DNA from 2 places in the uncultured Sphingobacterium sp. genome. Region 2 is predicted to be linked to the other one. Evidence: riboswitches for the same ligand, from Rfam matches in the RefSeq annotation. Region 2 holds a riboswitch; the other holds the start of a gene.
The links. Region 2 has a riboswitch for S-adenosylmethionine ahead of ACHWSC_RS02410 (O-acetylhomoserine aminocarboxypropyltransferase/cysteine synthase family protein). Riboswitches for the same ligand answer to the same signal wherever they lie in the genome.
Positions count from the first base shown of each region.

Region 1: another riboswitch for S-adenosylmethionine. It lies ahead of metF (methylenetetrahydrofolate reductase [NAD(P)H]); the one in region 2 lies ahead of ACHWSC_RS02410 (O-acetylhomoserine aminocarboxypropyltransferase/cysteine synthase family protein).

Region 1 is NZ_CAXYKD010000005.1:172,360-180,356, forward strand. It holds gene ACHWSC_RS04225 (UvrD-helicase domain-containing protein) at 1-1,039, opposite strand, end outside; gene ACHWSC_RS04230 (30S ribosomal protein S16) at 1,400-1,921, shown strand; gene rimM (ribosome maturation factor RimM) at 2,041-2,565, shown strand; gene ACHWSC_RS04240 (hypothetical protein) at 2,669-3,520, shown strand; SAM riboswitch class I at 3,737-3,839, shown strand; gene metF (methylenetetrahydrofolate reductase [NAD(P)H]) at 3,910-4,866, shown strand; gene ACHWSC_RS04250 (DUF2723 domain-containing protein) at 5,131-7,997, shown strand, end outside.
Region 2 is NZ_CAXYKD010000003.1:95,713-103,709, forward strand. It holds gene ACHWSC_RS02395 (glutamine synthetase III) at 1-172, shown strand, start outside; gene ACHWSC_RS02400 (TonB-dependent receptor domain-containing protein) at 279-2,729, opposite strand; gene ACHWSC_RS02405 (FUSC family membrane protein) at 3,073-5,100, shown strand; SAM riboswitch class I at 5,282-5,394, shown strand; gene ACHWSC_RS02410 (O-acetylhomoserine aminocarboxypropyltransferase/cysteine synthase family protein) at 5,650-6,960, shown strand; gene metX (homoserine O-acetyltransferase) at 6,993-7,997, shown strand, end outside.

The DNA.
Region 1 (7,997 bases), on a different contig from region 2:
CCTTGAGCAGGCGTAGGTAATAGAGATTACTTTGTACCGCTTGATAAGCAATGTAAGCCGATAGATTATCGTGTAGCTTTTGGAACGATGCCAGAATGGGGCTGAGTGCGGCGATAAGATCATGCCGTATATTTTTGTCACTATCTGTAAAAGCATCTTCATTGTCGATCAACTGGAGATACTTTTCCAGTACCTTGGCAATTTCGGAAGCGCTCAGCTTTTCCGTTTTTTTATTGGTTTTGCTAGCGGAGATTATTTTATTGCGCGATTTACCTTTAAGGTCACTTTCGGAGATATTAAAATTCCTGAATGTTTCACTAAAGGCTTCAATTGTCATGGAGAGCGCTTCCGTGAAGGAGTTTATCTTCTGTTCAACTTCCTGATTGAGGAGATTAAAAACCTCCTTTGGATTGGCAGAATTGATGTAGCCATCAAATTCCTGAAAATTTTCAGAGAAAATAAGACTTGCCAAACCCATTAGTTGTTGGCGGTAGTTCCAATTTTCATTTTTTGCTATTTTCTTTTCCGCATAAGCGATAATCCAATCCAGTAGGTCGGGTCGTTCATCCAGCAATTGATTAAGCATGACTGTCAGGTCATTTTTCACTTTATTGACATTCATTTCAATCTTATAAGCAGCATCAAGATTGAGTTCATACGTAAATGCACGAATGACTTTTTGGGAAAAACCATCAATTGTACTTATGGTAAAATGACTGTAGTCATGTAGGATACGTCGATACACCCGAAAAGCTTTCTCCTGTACCAGATGCGGATTCCAGTCTGGCTGCTGCTGGAGTAAAAGCTTTCTGAAATCTTCAATTTTAGGACTCCGATTGCCTGTTGCCAAGCCATGGAGTACCGAGAGGATACGTTCCTTCATCTCGGCGGTTGCTTTATTGGTGAATGTCACCGCCAAAATCTCCTTATAGCTATTCTCGTTGGAGAGTAGGAGTGTGAGATAGTGTAAAGTCAAGCTAAAGGTTTTTCCCGAACCGGCTGAAGCTTTTAGTATTTTTAATGGCGCAACAGATTTCATAGAATGAAGGTAGAAAGTAAAAAGTGAATTGGCAAAAATGTCGATGACTATTTCGAAGGCACTGTACCCAAACGGTTCATCCTGTTTACATTTGGTAAAGATGTCCTTTTGAAGGAAGGAGCTGTTTTTTGTCTTGATTTTTGAAAAGTTTGTTGTAGCTGCTAGTATGGAAGCAAGAAAAGATGAAGGCCTAAGGGGTAGGTATTACGGTTGAAAGAGCTTGTTGATAAGAGCTAACCCTGTCGTTTTCAGTGAAGTTTTATTAAATTATAATGATGATTAGAAAAAAATAACTATCTTTGCATCCCCTCTAGTATGAAGCTCGGGGGATATGTTGAATACATAAAATAAAATTAAAAAATGGCAACTAAAATCAGATTGCAAAGACACGGTAAAAAAGGACGTCCTTTTTACCACGTAGTCGTAGCGGATTCTCGCGCTCCACGTGACGGTAAATTCATCGAACGTATTGGTTCTTACAACCCAAACACAAATCCAGCAACTATCGTTTTGGATTTTGAAAAAGCTTTGGATTGGATGAATAAAGGTGCTCAACCAACTGACACTGCTCGCGCTATCCTTTCTTACAAAGGTGTTCTTTACAAAAAACACTTGCAAGGTGGTGTGAAAAAAGGTGCTTTTGATGAAGCTGCTGCTGAAGCTAAATTTACAGCTTGGACTGAAGCTAATGATGCAAGAATCTCTGGTAAAAAAGATGGTTTAGCACAAACTAAAGCTGAAGCTAAAAAAGCTGCTTTAGTGGCTGAAGCTAAGAAAAAAGAAGAAAAAGCTGCTGCTGTAGCTGCTAAAAATGCTCCTGTAGCGGAAGAAACTGCTGCTGAAGAGACTGAAGCTCCTGCATCAGAAGAAACTGAAGGTTAATTCTTTCATAAAGTATTCGAGAAAGCCGACTCAATCTTGAGCCGGCTTTTTTTGAAACAGCCAATAGGCTAATGGTTTGCCAAATCATGTCTCACAGCTAATCGCTAAATACGAAATATATGACTATTGATCAAAGCTTTTACATCGGTTACATCAGTAAAACAAGAGGTCTTAAAGGAGAAGTACAACTATTTTTTGAATTCGAGGAATACGAGAGTTTGAATATCGATGTTGTCTTTGTGGAAGTGAACAAAAAACTTGTTCCTTATTTTGTTGATACCATTAAATTTCAAAAAAATAGTACAGCGTATGTGACATTTGAGGATGTGGATCATATCGATAAGGCTCAAGTACTTGTACGTAAAAAGCTATATCTTTCCAATGATAAGATGCCCGAGCGCGATCCAGATGATTTTAGATATACTGATTTAATCGGTTTTTTAGTGATTGATGAAAACCATGGTGAATTGGGGCAAATAACAGATGTTCAGGAATTTCCACAGCAATTTGTCGCTTCGGTAAATATGGACGGTAAAGAACTGATGTTCCCATTGTCCGATGATTTAATCTTAGGAATCGATGGCGAAGAGGAGATCATTGAAGTTGAATTGCCAGAGGGCTTGGTGGATCTTTATAAAGAATAAGCATATCCCCAAGCTTATTCAAATAAATAGCGGTATACGAACTATTGCAGTAATTTCTTATCTTGGTCTGTATATTATTACTGGCCATAATTATTGATTTATTTTGAAACCGTTATTACTGCTGCTATTCCTATTCTCGTTGTCTTCTTGTGCTTTCTTTGGGAAGAAAAAGGACTTTCCTGAAGGCAATTACCAAATGATATTGGGCTATTCAAATGAGGAGTATCATAAAGTAAAAAGAGAATCACCCCAAAATGTGGAGGCAGATGTCTATGGTAATGACCCTACGATATACCGGTCCTTTCTCTCCCTCCATGATAAAGACAAATTTGTCATGGCGATCGATGATATCCTACTCTTCGGTAAGTATAGATTCGACGGCGATCGATTAGAATTGACCGATGAGAAAAAGGGTAGTCTCGCTTTGGATATTGTTAAGGTAAAAAACGATTTTGTTCAGCTGAGAGGTGATTTTTCACAGTTTAGCTCAGCACGTGTGCCCACAAGTGAAAAACTTTATATCAACTTTGCGTTAGATAAAACCCCTATCCGGGAGACCCCGAGCAAATTTGATAGCCAAGTGAATCTATGGCGAAATGCCCCTGTAAAATCAGAAAGTGAAATGGAGATAAAAGCCAGGGCATTGAATTTTGTAGATTATTCTATCGCTTATTTCCAGCACATATCAAGTTCAGGCACACATCACGATTATCGAATGGATGGTGTTGAATCACCCATTATTTATGCTGAGAATGGCATCGTGCTCAAGGCATGGGCAGATGTTCCCGATTCTTGGAAAGAGTTATTTTACAACGAAAAAAATGCATTACTCGCCTACAAATATTTATTTGATGGTTTTAAATATGGATCGAAAGAGGAGTACCATGTTACGGGACTCTTACTGATTACATTTTATCTCAAAAATCTACGGAATTCCCTGGCGGCGAATCTTTAGCCAATCTATTGTGGCGTAGTCAGTCGCTTCGTTGTCGATGATCCTCGACCGTTAATTTTATCTTTTTTTAGAGTCTTTTATATTTGGTGGAGCCTAAATTCCTGTTGTTGCCTGGAAATAAACCTGAAGCCGTATTTATTGCAATCTTTTTACCGCTATTTTTGCTTTTTCGAAAAAATATTTTTGTCTTTTGATTTTTTAAAACGATATTAGCAACGCTTATAGAGAAAGGCCGAGGGACTAGACCCGTTGAAGCCTTAGCAACCTGTATTGTTCAAGGTGCTAAATTCTACCCTACTCCATGTGGGAAAGATAAGTTACATGTAGATAAACGATTCCTCGACGTGTGCGTTTCGATGTAAGCCAACCAAACTAAAAACAGTTTTTTAATGAAGATTATCGATCATATCCAGAATGCCAAAGGAAAAACATTGTTTTCTTTTGAGCTATTGCCACCGGCGAAAGGGCAGGGCATCCAAAGTATTTTTAAAACCATGGATGAACTGATGGAGTTTAAACCTCCTTTTATCGACGTAACCTACCACCGGGAAGATTATATCTATAAAGAGCATGCGAGTGGATTACTAGAACGCGTTTCCTATCGTAAACGTCCTGGAACAGTGGCGATATGTGCTGCAATCATGAATAAATATAAGGTAGATGCGGTGCCCCATTTGATATGTGGTGGTTTTACAAAAGAGGAAACTGAAAATGCATTGATCGATTTGAACTTTCTGGGGATAGATAACGTCTTGGTATTGCGGGGAGATGCACGTAAGGGCGATGCCGATTTTATACCGACCGATGGTGGACATGCTTTTGCAACAGACCTACTGGAACAGGTAACTGATATGAATAAAGGAAAGTATCTGCATGAAGACATTATCACATCGGAAAAGACTGATTTTTGCATCGGAGTAGCGGGCTATCCCGAAAAGCATTTTGAATCGCCAAATTTCAATACTGATTTTAAATACCTGAAACAAAAAGTCGATATGGGAGCAGAGTTTATTGTGACTCAGATGTTCTTTAATGTTGAAAAATACAAGGAGTTTGTAACAAAATGTAGGGACAACGGAATCCATGTCCCTATTATTCCAGGGTTAAAACCACTGACAACGAAAAAACAGTTGGTGACCTTACCAAGGATATTTCATTTAGATATTCCGGAGGAACTGAGCGATGCTGTCTCAGCATGTAAAACGAATGCCGACGTCAGACAAGTAGGTGAAGAGTGGTTGGTGCAACAATGTCAGGAGCTAATTAAATTTGGCGCTCCGGTTTTACATTTCTATACGATGAGTAATCCTGGTCCAACAAAGAAGATTGTCGAAAAACTAGCCTAACTCATAAAAATAAAACGAAAAGGGAGCGCATAAGCTCCCTTTTTTTATGGTAGTATTCGTTGTGAAAGCCTAAAATATGTCCAGAATTTTGATAGTGTGGTTTAGGTCGATCTCTATATTTAGGGTTTAATAGCCTGTTTGGTTTAATAGCCTGTTTATAGTCAGATACTTGTGTTAAATAGTGTTAATTAACTTATTGGAGTCAGGATAACTTTTTAACTTAAAGTGCTAAAAAGGATTTTAACAATAGACCAAATTGACCTTATGACGTACACTAGATTAAATTCTCTACTCGGCTTTGCTTGCGGACTAATTGCTACATGTGTATATATCGCCACCGTTGAAAAGACGGTAAGCTGGTGGGATTGTGGTGAATTTATTGCCTGTGCCTACAAGCTGGAAGTGGCACACCAACCGGGAGCACCATTATTTCTTCTTATTCAGAATATATTTTCCAACCTGGCTTTGGGTAATGCAGGTAAAATCGCCTATTGGATGAATATTGGATCCGCAATCTGCAGTGGGCTTACTGTTACATTTTTATTCTGGACAATAACAGCAATTGCCAAAAAGATACTCAACAGGCAAGAGAAAGTTCAATTATCGAATTATTTCCAAATTTTTGCTGCGGGCTTAGTTGGTGCAATGGCTTTCTGCTTCAGTGATTCATTCTGGTATTCGGCTGTTGAATCCGAGGTATATGCGATGTCTTCATTGTGTACAGCGATTGTTTTTTGGGCAATTTTAAAGTGGGAAGTCCGTGCAGATGAGGAAGGTAGCGATCGTTGGCTGGTTTTTATTGCTTTTGTTATGGGCCTTTCGATCGGAGTGCACTTATTAAATCTGTTAGCAATTCCGGCTATAGCGATGGTTGTCTATTTCAGAAGGGCAGGACAGGTTAGTGCGAAAGGTACAATAAAAGCTTTCTTGGTTGGAGTGCTGATCTTGGGGGCCGTTTTGTGGGGAATTATTCAATGGTTGGTCGGTCTCGCAGCTAAGGTAGACCTCTTGTTTGTAAACTCGCTAGGTTTGGGCTTTGGCTCAGGCATCTTCTTCTTTTGTCTGCTGTTGGGGAGCTTCCTCATTTATGGGCTATATTATTCTTATAAAAAGCGGCAATACACACTGCATACCGGGCTGCTGGTCTTTTGTTTTATTCTATTTGGTTATAGCTCCTATACCATGGTTTTGATCCGTGGAAAAGCCAATCCGTCGTTAAACAATAATGCGCCGGACAATGTGTTTTCTTTTTTGGGTTATCTGAGCCGGGAGCAATATATCCGGGAACCTTTATTCAAAGGACCCAATTATGATTCACAAGTCGTTGGTGTCGAGAGTAAAACCGGTTATCGCAAAGATGAATCAGGGTATATTCCTTTTAGTCAGGTCGATAAGTATACGTTTGATAAGGAAACTTTCTTTCCCCGCATATATAGTCAAGATGGAGCCCATCAGGCTTATTATAAGAGTTACCTCAATTTGAAGGAGGGGCAGCAGCCACAGTTCTCTGATAATTTTAAGTTTTTTTTTAATTTTCAACTGGGCGATATGTACACCCGATATTTCTTGTGGAATTTTGTCGGTAGACAGAATGACAGGCAAGGGTATGGGACCTATAGTGACGGCAACTGGTTGTCGGGGATTAAACCATTGGATAATTGGCGTTTGGGAGGGCAAGATAAAATATCCCAATCACAGGAGCATGACCCGAGCCGAAATACCTATTTTTTCCTTCCATTGCTACTGGGAATAGCCGGAGCGATCTGGTTGTACCGAAACAATAAACCTTATACCTTGGTCTTGACCTTACTGTTTGTGTTTACGGGAATAGCGATCGTTGTTTATCTCAACCAAACTCCTATGCAACCTCGGGAACGAGATTATGCTTACGTAGGATCTTTTTATGCGTTTGCGATCTGGATCGGACTGGGAGCAATAGCATTTGTTCGGTTTCTCAATCGTTTTGTACAAACACGGTACGCGTTAGCGACAGGTATTTCTTTCGCTTTATTGGGCGGTCCTATTATTTTGGCCCATCAAAATTGGGATGATCATAATCGTTCTGAAAAATCGCTGGCAAGGGATATGGCACGTAATTATTTAGAATCCTGCGCTCCAAATGCTATTCTATTTACCTATGGAGATCATGATACATTTCCTGTATGGTATTTGCAAGAAGTGGAAGGAGTACGGCCGGATGTTCGGGTTGTGGTATTAAGTTATCTGACTGGCGATTGGTATATGCAGCAGGCGAAGCAGCCGACGTATCAAGCGGCAGGTCTTCCCGTGACGATCCCAGCTGAAAAGACGAAAAAAGGCGTTCGTGATTATATCCCTTTTGTGGATAGACAGCTTGATAATGCGGTGGATATACAGCAATTATTGCAGTTTGTCACATCGGATGATCCGGAGTATAAAGTTCAGCTGAATTCAGGTGATATGGAAAACTATTTCCCTTCCAAGAAAGTCCAATTGCGCGTTGATAAAGAGGAGGTGGTTAAGAAAAATGCGGTTCCGGCTTATTTTCAGGATGCTATTGTTTCTGCAATGGAATGGGAAATTCCGAATGATCATCTGACCAGGGCGGATTTAACCCTGTTATCGGTGCTTGAAAATAACCATTGGGACAGACCGATTTATTTTTCGAACATGTTGCCAAGTGACATTAAATTGGGCCTGGATAAATACCTGGTCAATGAGGGCTTTACTTCCCGATTGATGCCTGTTGCTGCTGCAGATCAGTCGACAGGAAAACGAAATGAGCAGGCCGGGCTAGTTAACATGGAAGCATTATATAACAATATTATGCATACATATCAGTGGGGCAATGTTAAAAATGCACAGTATTTAGATACTGATTCGTTTCGCTTTACAAGTATGTACGCCCGCGATATATTTGGAAAAGCCGCCCGGATGCTCTTGGCCAATGGTCAGGTCAAACAAGCTGGGGAAGTAGCGAAAAAAGCATACGATCAATTACCTGATCGCGTATATGCGATGTCGGATGCCATCAATTATGCCGATATTATTGACAGTCTATATCGTTCGGGACAACCTCAGCTAGCCAACAGGATGATGGACCGAAACCTTGATTATGTGGCTGAAAATATGGAGTATCTACATCAGTTGGT
Region 2 (7,997 bases):
ACGTAAAAAAGCAAATCAAATTGATGACGTACGTGAAAGATCAATCGCTTACGATGAATCGGTTAAACCATATTTCGATGTGATCCGTTATCATGTCAACAAATTGGAGAAAATTGTTGATGACAAAAAATGGCCTCTTCCAAAATTAAGAGAGATCTTATTTTTAAGTTAAGATAACTTCCCTAAAACAAAAAGAGCCTGCGATATCGCAGGCTCTTTTTGTTTCAGGGAAACGTTCGCTATCTCTCGCTCCTTCTCTCCCCATACAACAGTAGCTCCTATTTTTTTAATCGATTATCTTCATCATTATTACCAGCCTTCTTATTGACTGACTTAATATTCATATTACCAAAACGATAAGAAACTGACAATCGGATAACCCGACTATCATATCCATTTCGTATACGATAGTATCCATTTTCCTGATAACTCGACAATCTGCGCTGACCTCTTGTATTCAACACATCATTTACAGCCAACTTCACATTCAATTTTTTATCAAGAAATGTTTTTCCAGCCCCTAGATCGATACCATAGTAAGACTGAAAACTAAATACCCCATAAACTGCTGGCGAAAAATAATTGGCTGTCAGCTCCAGATTTGTTGTTTCCCCAATTCGAATATCATGATTGGAACTTACCTGGAAAGATAACTTTTCCAATTGGCGTTGCGCTCCGGAGTGCTCATCAAAACTAAACTTATTATAAAAAGCGCTGGCATTGTTAGAAATACTCCACCATTTAAAAAGCTTAACTGGTATATTGACATTCACGTTGTAATAATCAAAATAAGCCAGATTTCGGTCTGTCTGTGCAATAGCTTTGGTCTCCGAATTGCTTTCTATGACCTGAGTGATGGCATCGTTGGTCCTCTTGTAGCCCAAACTCAATAAATAGCGATCTTTAAAAGTATAATTTACTTCATACGAATTAGTATATTGTGGATTTAAATAAGGGTTACCATACTGATACGTGTATTGATCCAAATAATACACAAAGGGATTCAATGACCCATAATCAGGGCGGTCAATACGTCTGCTATAACTCGCACCAAGCTTGTGATTATCATTAATCTGTTGCTGTACAAATATTGATGGGAAAAAATCGGTATAGGTCCGTTTTGTTTGTTGCCCTAGCGTTACCGAATTTCCCAGGGAGCTCGTATTTTCAACACGCAGTCCAGTTTGTACCGAAAACTTTCCGAACGATTTATTTAGGCTGAAATAAGCTGCAGCTATATTTTCATTATATAAAAACTGATTACTTTGACCATTATTTTGCACAAACTCGCCTTGCTGATCCTGATCTTCGTACAACAAATTATTATCTGTTTTTACGCGGCTATATTTTAAGCCCGCCTCAAGTTTCGTCGTTTTATTAAAAGGATGCACAAAATCGGTTTTAAAAACTAATATTTTTGTCTTAGAAAGCATATCATTCCGAAAAATATTCGGTGATTTAAATTCCTCCCAATTTGCGTCCAAAAAACGGTTTCCAACAGTGCTATTGTCATTATTTTTCGAATATGAATAATCCCCATTAACGGTCAATTCAGTCCCTAAGGTATCAAATGTCTTTTTATAGTTAAGATTATAAGTGAGGTAATGGTATTTAAAATCTGACAAATTGCTTCCTAATACAATCGAATCAAGCTTTCCTTTTTGAGAGGCGATCAGATTGCTTCCCTCGCGTGTTGAATGGCCATTACTTACGTTACCATTAACCACAAATCCAATGACCTCCTCTTTCCCCAGGTTAAAATCTGCCGCAAATTTGAAATTATGGCCTCGATAACGGAATTTCGAATAAGAATCCGAATTAAAAAAAGTCGTCCCGGTTTTGGTATCTACAGCTCTATCGATATCTAAATCATTAAATCCTAAGGCATTTGCGTAGTTATAAGAAGAAAATAAGTTTACCCAATTGTTACGATGGTTTATTAAAAAGCCACCATCCGCCTTTGTATATTTACCTTGCCCTAAATTGAGGTTTAAACTAACATTACTTCCAAATTGCGTATTCTTCTTTGTCTTAATATTAATAATTCCTGCATTCCCTGCGGCATCGTATTTTGCGGGTGGATTGGTCAGTACTTCGATCGACGCTATTGCATTGGAAGCCGTATTTTCCAATAATCGCGATACTTCATCAGCAGAAAGATAAGTAGGCTTACCATCAATCATGATAATCACATTACTTTTTCCACGTAGATTGATCTTTTTGTTGTCTAAAGTTACTCCTGGAACCTTTTGCAGGAGCTCCAATGCGTTATTCCCTGTTGCCAAAATACTGTTTTCGACATTGAGGACAACTTTATCGAGATGACTTTCAATCAATGGCTTCTTACCGATCACCTGCGCCTCACTCAACACTTTACTTTCCACTTGTAAACGAATCGTATCCAGCACCTTGAGATCTCCCGTATTTACGACCATTTCAGCAGAACGATAAACAGCATACCCTACCGTGGACACCTGTAGGCTATACTTGCCCTCGGGGATCGCAGATAACACAATTTCTCCATTTTCGTTGGATAAAGTTCCTTTTAACAAGATATCATTGGGCTTCCGAAATAGTGAAATATTTGCAGCCACAATAGGCTGGTTGTCTTGTCCAACAACGACTGTACGTAATCTTCCCCCGTCAGACTGTGCTGAAACGGGTCCGGCAATAGAAAACAGGAATAAAATAAGAGAAAATAAGAGCAATTTAATTTTTTGTGGTTTCATAATGTAATTTCTTTAGGCTATCGATTAGATAGTCAACTTCATAATAATGACAACAAACCTCGTGTATTCATTACACGTTGACTAGTAGAAATAGATAGATCGTCCGATTCACTCGGTAGACAACCAAATAACATCGGTAAACCATATCCTTCACTGATCGATGCTAAAGCCGGTAAAATCATCCCAGCTAATCTTGAATCTCCAAAAAGCACAGCTCAAGAAAAGTACATCGAATCAAAATAAAAATTCAAAAAACAAACAAAAATCAAAACAAATAAATTGTATACAAAAAATATTAAGCATAATATTTGTATTTTTGCACAGAAAATTAGTAAACTGATTAATGAGCACTGTATCATTGAAGAAAAGATTCTACCGTATTTATATCCTTATGATACGATTTATGCATGGCGAGCATTCTGGAGACGCATTACGTAATGTTTCCATCAGCATCTTGCCAAGTTTAGCGATCTACTTATTGGGAGCGCAAGCGAGCACGGCAATTGGAATCGGTGTCGGATCGTTGTTAACAACACTCACAGATCCTCCTGGAAACAGAAAAGATAAACTTTCTTCTGCTCTCGTATGTATTCCCACCTTTTTCGTTGCATCATTGTTTACAGCGATTGTATTTCCGTATCATTGGCCCTTGGTTATATTGCTAGCGGCGGCCGGTTTTATATGTACGTTATACGGTATTTTTGGAGCTCGTTATGCTGCAATTGGAAACATGACATTGATTCTCATGAGTTTTGTGATCGGAATGGCCCCGCAACCCCCTCTTGCAGTTAGTTTACAGATTACAACAGGATCCATTATATATTACTTTTTTAGCCTTTTACAGGCCTATATACAACCTTATCGCTCGCTAAAACATGCGATGGCCAATGGTTTTCATGGATTATCCCAATTTCTATTGATACGATCCCAGTCTTACGATCCCGATATTCCTTTGAATATTACGTACAGTCGCGTAGGCAAAATTCATGGCCAGATCAGCGAACAACAGGAACAAATCAGGTCCCTTCTTTTTCGAGAAAAAAAAATCATAAGCCAACAGTGGCATAAAAGCAATTATTGGCTCAGTCAAGTTTATGGGTTAATTGACCTCCATGAGTTAATTATTGCACTTGATCACGATTATGATGCGATTCGCAAAAACCTTGCAGACACAGGCAGCCTCCCTTTAATTCGTCAAACAATCAAATTATTAGCTTTAGAAATTGATAGCTTTTCACAACCTAACAAGCGGTTTCGGTATGCACATCAATTATATCACAATAACTTTAAAATTAATGCCCTCTTACAGGATTTAAAAGAAATTCAAGAAGAGCAGGCCGGTCAAGCAAAAAGTATATTATGTTCGATCATAAGCAACATCGAAGCAATTATTGAAGTACTCAACCGAATTCAGGTGGCTTTTTATCAAAATCAGGAAATCCAGGATAAGATTGACAGCAGTGAGTACCAACAATTTATCAATCGACCTTTGTGCAATTTCGCTGATCTAAAAAGTAAACTCCATCTGAATAACCCGCTTTTTCGATTTGCCGTTCGGATGGCTCTTCTTTTTGGAACAGGCGCATTGATCGGTATTTTATTTTTGGATTTTAAATATACCTATTGGATCTTACTGACGATCGCTATTGTTGCCAGACCAGCATTTTCAATGACAAAAAAGCGTAATATAGAGCGTATTGTAGGCACATTCTCGGGTATAATCGTTGGCATATTCTGCTTAATTGCTATTCATTTTCTCCCGGCTCTCCTTACCATAGCTGCATTAGGTCTTTTCGGATTCTTTTTATTCAATCGATCTAATTATATGGTCAGTGTCATCTTTATTACCTTGGGAATTGTAATTGCGCTCAATTTGTTTGAAGGCAATATCAATCTCATTTTAGGCAGCCGAATACTTTTCACACTCATTGGAGCATTCTTAGCTATAGCAGGTTATTTCTTGATCCCCGTACGCCAGAGCACAGGCATGGTTCAGCTGGCAAAAGAAGTATCCCTTTACAACGAACATTATTTCCAGATCATCAATAACCGTCTGTCGGACGAGAGACAAAGTTCGTTTGATATACGGCTGGCTCGCAAAAAAGCGCAGACTGCCATGGCCCTGTTTTCAGACGCTATCAATCAAATGAAAAAAGAACCCGAACACAAATGGATGGATTGGTCACATATCCACCATTTTCAGGCACTCTCTTATCAGGTCAACTCCCATTTGGTGGGTCTTTCGCTATCGTTAAGCAAAAAGACGAATCGCCACCTGACGTATGATATCCATAGTAGAATTGATGCACTTAAACCTCTTTTAACAGATTTAAATCAAATTGCAGAACGGATCAACTTAAAGAAATCATAATATCCGATTGGCAGTTACTTATCAAGTTTCATCGGACAATATGCGATCCGATGCGTATGTTATTCAAAATTCCTTTAACTAAAAAACAGCTTTTCTTTTGCTTTAATAAAAAAAGAGTTTATATTTGTATCGTCTTCGAAAGAAGATTTCTAATCAACACCTCCCTTAATCAGTAGGTCTTGATTTATAAAGAAGTGGCGAGAGACTGGCTCAATGACCCACTGGCAACCTTCAATTTGTTTGAAAAGGTGCCAATTCCTGTCCAAAACAATATCGTTTTGGAGCATATAAATAACATAAGACAATGATTATTAAACTACTGAAGTCCATTAAAAATTCAGGTTCAACACAAGTGAGCCGCACGATAAGCGAAAGTGTAAGCCATCATACAACTGTATTGATGCGAATGCGTATGCATATGCACTTCCATGCTTGTTAAAAATCATTTCCTTTTTCTTGGATAAAGATTTAACAGACCCTTCAAGGAGGTGTGTATGCTTCTCTTTTTACTTAGCAATTTCTTTTTGAACCCTTAAAATCTGATATATTATGTCTTCAAACAAAAATTTAAAATTCGAAACTCTTCAGGTTCACGCTGGCCAAGTCGCTGACCCTACTACGGGATCTAGAGCAGTTCCTATATATCAAACAACATCTTTTGTATTTGAAAATGCCGAACACGGCGCAAACTTATTTGCATTAAAGCAGTTCGGCAATATTTATACACGGATTATGAATCCTACTACGGATGTTTTCGAACAACGTATTGCGGCACTTGAAGGTGGAGTCGCGGCTGTTGCTGTTGCGTCTGGCCAGGCGGCACAGTTTATTGCATTAAATAATATCTTGGAAAGTGGTGACAATTTTGTTGCCGGATCCAACTTATACGGCGGTACATTCAACCAGTTTAAAGTTTCTTTTAAACGCCTGGGCATCGAAGCTCGATTTGCAACGGACGCCGAGGCAGATAAAATTGAAGCCCTCATTGATGATAAAACAAAGGCCATCTATGTTGAAACAATTGGAAACCCAAGTTTCAATATTCCAGACTTTGAGAAAATTGCTGCAGTAGCAAAAAAATATGACTTACCGTTAATCGTCGATAATACTTTTGGAGCTGGGGGTTATTTATTTAAACCTTTGGAGTATGGTGCAAATGTGGTTGTTGAATCGGCAACTAAATGGATCGGTGGACATGGCACAAGCATTGGAGGTGTCATCGTCGACGGCGGAAACTACAATTGGGGCAACGGAAAATACCCTCAATTTTCCGAACCATCTGAAGGCTATCATGGCTTAGTTTTTTCCGAAGTTTTCGGTGAAGGCGGACCGTTTGGAAATATTCAATTTGCCATTCGGGCACGTGTGGAAGGGCTTCGGGATTTCGGACCAGCACTCTCCCCTTTCAATTCATTCTTATTATTACAAGGCCTTGAAACCCTGTCTTTGCGGGTGCAACGCCATGTAGACAACACTTTAGAGGTAGCTAAATGGCTTGAGGCGCATCCACAGGTAGAAAAAGTAAACTATCCGGGCTTAAAAAGCTCTCCGAGCTTCGCTAACGCACAAAAATACCTTAAAAATGGCTATGGTGCAGTACTTTCTTTCCAACTCAAAGGTGACGCAGCACAGAAGGCCAATAGCTTTATCGACAGTTTAGAATTGATCAGTCACCTGGCCAATGTTGGCGATACGAAGTCATTGATTATCCATCCAGCAGCGACTACTCACCAACAATTAAGTGATGAAGATCAAGCCAATGCTGGAGTGTTCAAAGGTTTATTACGTCTTTCTGTCGGAATAGAACATATTGATGACATCAAAGCTGATTTACAACAAGCTTTTGATAAAATTAAATAATCAGATTTTTTCGGCCTAAACTTAAACGTAAAATGAGTAAGCATATTTATCTGCACCCGGAGCCTTTTGTATTTGAAAATGGAAGAGAGCTTACTGATTTACAAATCAGTTATGAAACATTTGGCAAACCCAATGCAGATCGCAGTAATGTGATCTGGGTTTGCCATGCACTAACGGCCAATGCAGATGTACTGGATTGGTGGTCAGGTCTTTTTGGAACAGGTGAATTATTTGATTCAAACGATTATTATATTATCTGCGCCAATGTCATAGGATCAGCATATAATAGCAGTAATCCGCTATCTGTAAACCCAGCTACTGGACAGCCTTATTACCTATCTTTTCCTGAATTTACAGTAAGAGATTTGATCAATGCACATCAATTTCTTGCAGACCACCTGGATATCAAACAAATAGAGATCCTTATTGGGGGCTCATTGGGCGGTCAACAAGCATTGGAATGGGCTGTATCGCACAGTATAGCCATCAACCATCTAATCGTTGTTGGAACAAATGCCGTCCATTCACCATGGGGTATTGCATTCAATGAAAGTCAACGTCTTGCCATTACAACTGATCGAACCTTTTACGCCAATCATCCCGACGGCGGAGCTAAGGGTTTAAAAGTTGCACGCGCTATGGCACTGTTGTCTTACCGCAACTATACAACGTATGCCAACACACAAAAGGAGGATGATAACGAAAAACTCGATCATTATAAAGCATCCTCCTATCAAAACTATCAGGGTGAAAAATTGGTAAAACGCTATAATGCGTACAGCTATTACTTCCTAACCAAAGCAATGGACAGCCATAATTTAGGTCGTGGGAGACGATCTATCGAATCCGCTCTAGCGAGCATCGACTGTCCAACTTTAGTGCTGAGCGTCAATACAGATTTGTTGTTTCCTCCACAAGAGCAACAATTCATCGCTCAACATATTCCGAATGCCCACTATCAGGAGATTGAGTCTACTTATGGCCACGATGGATTTTTGATCGAAACAAAAAAACTCACTAAAATCATCAGCAGCTTT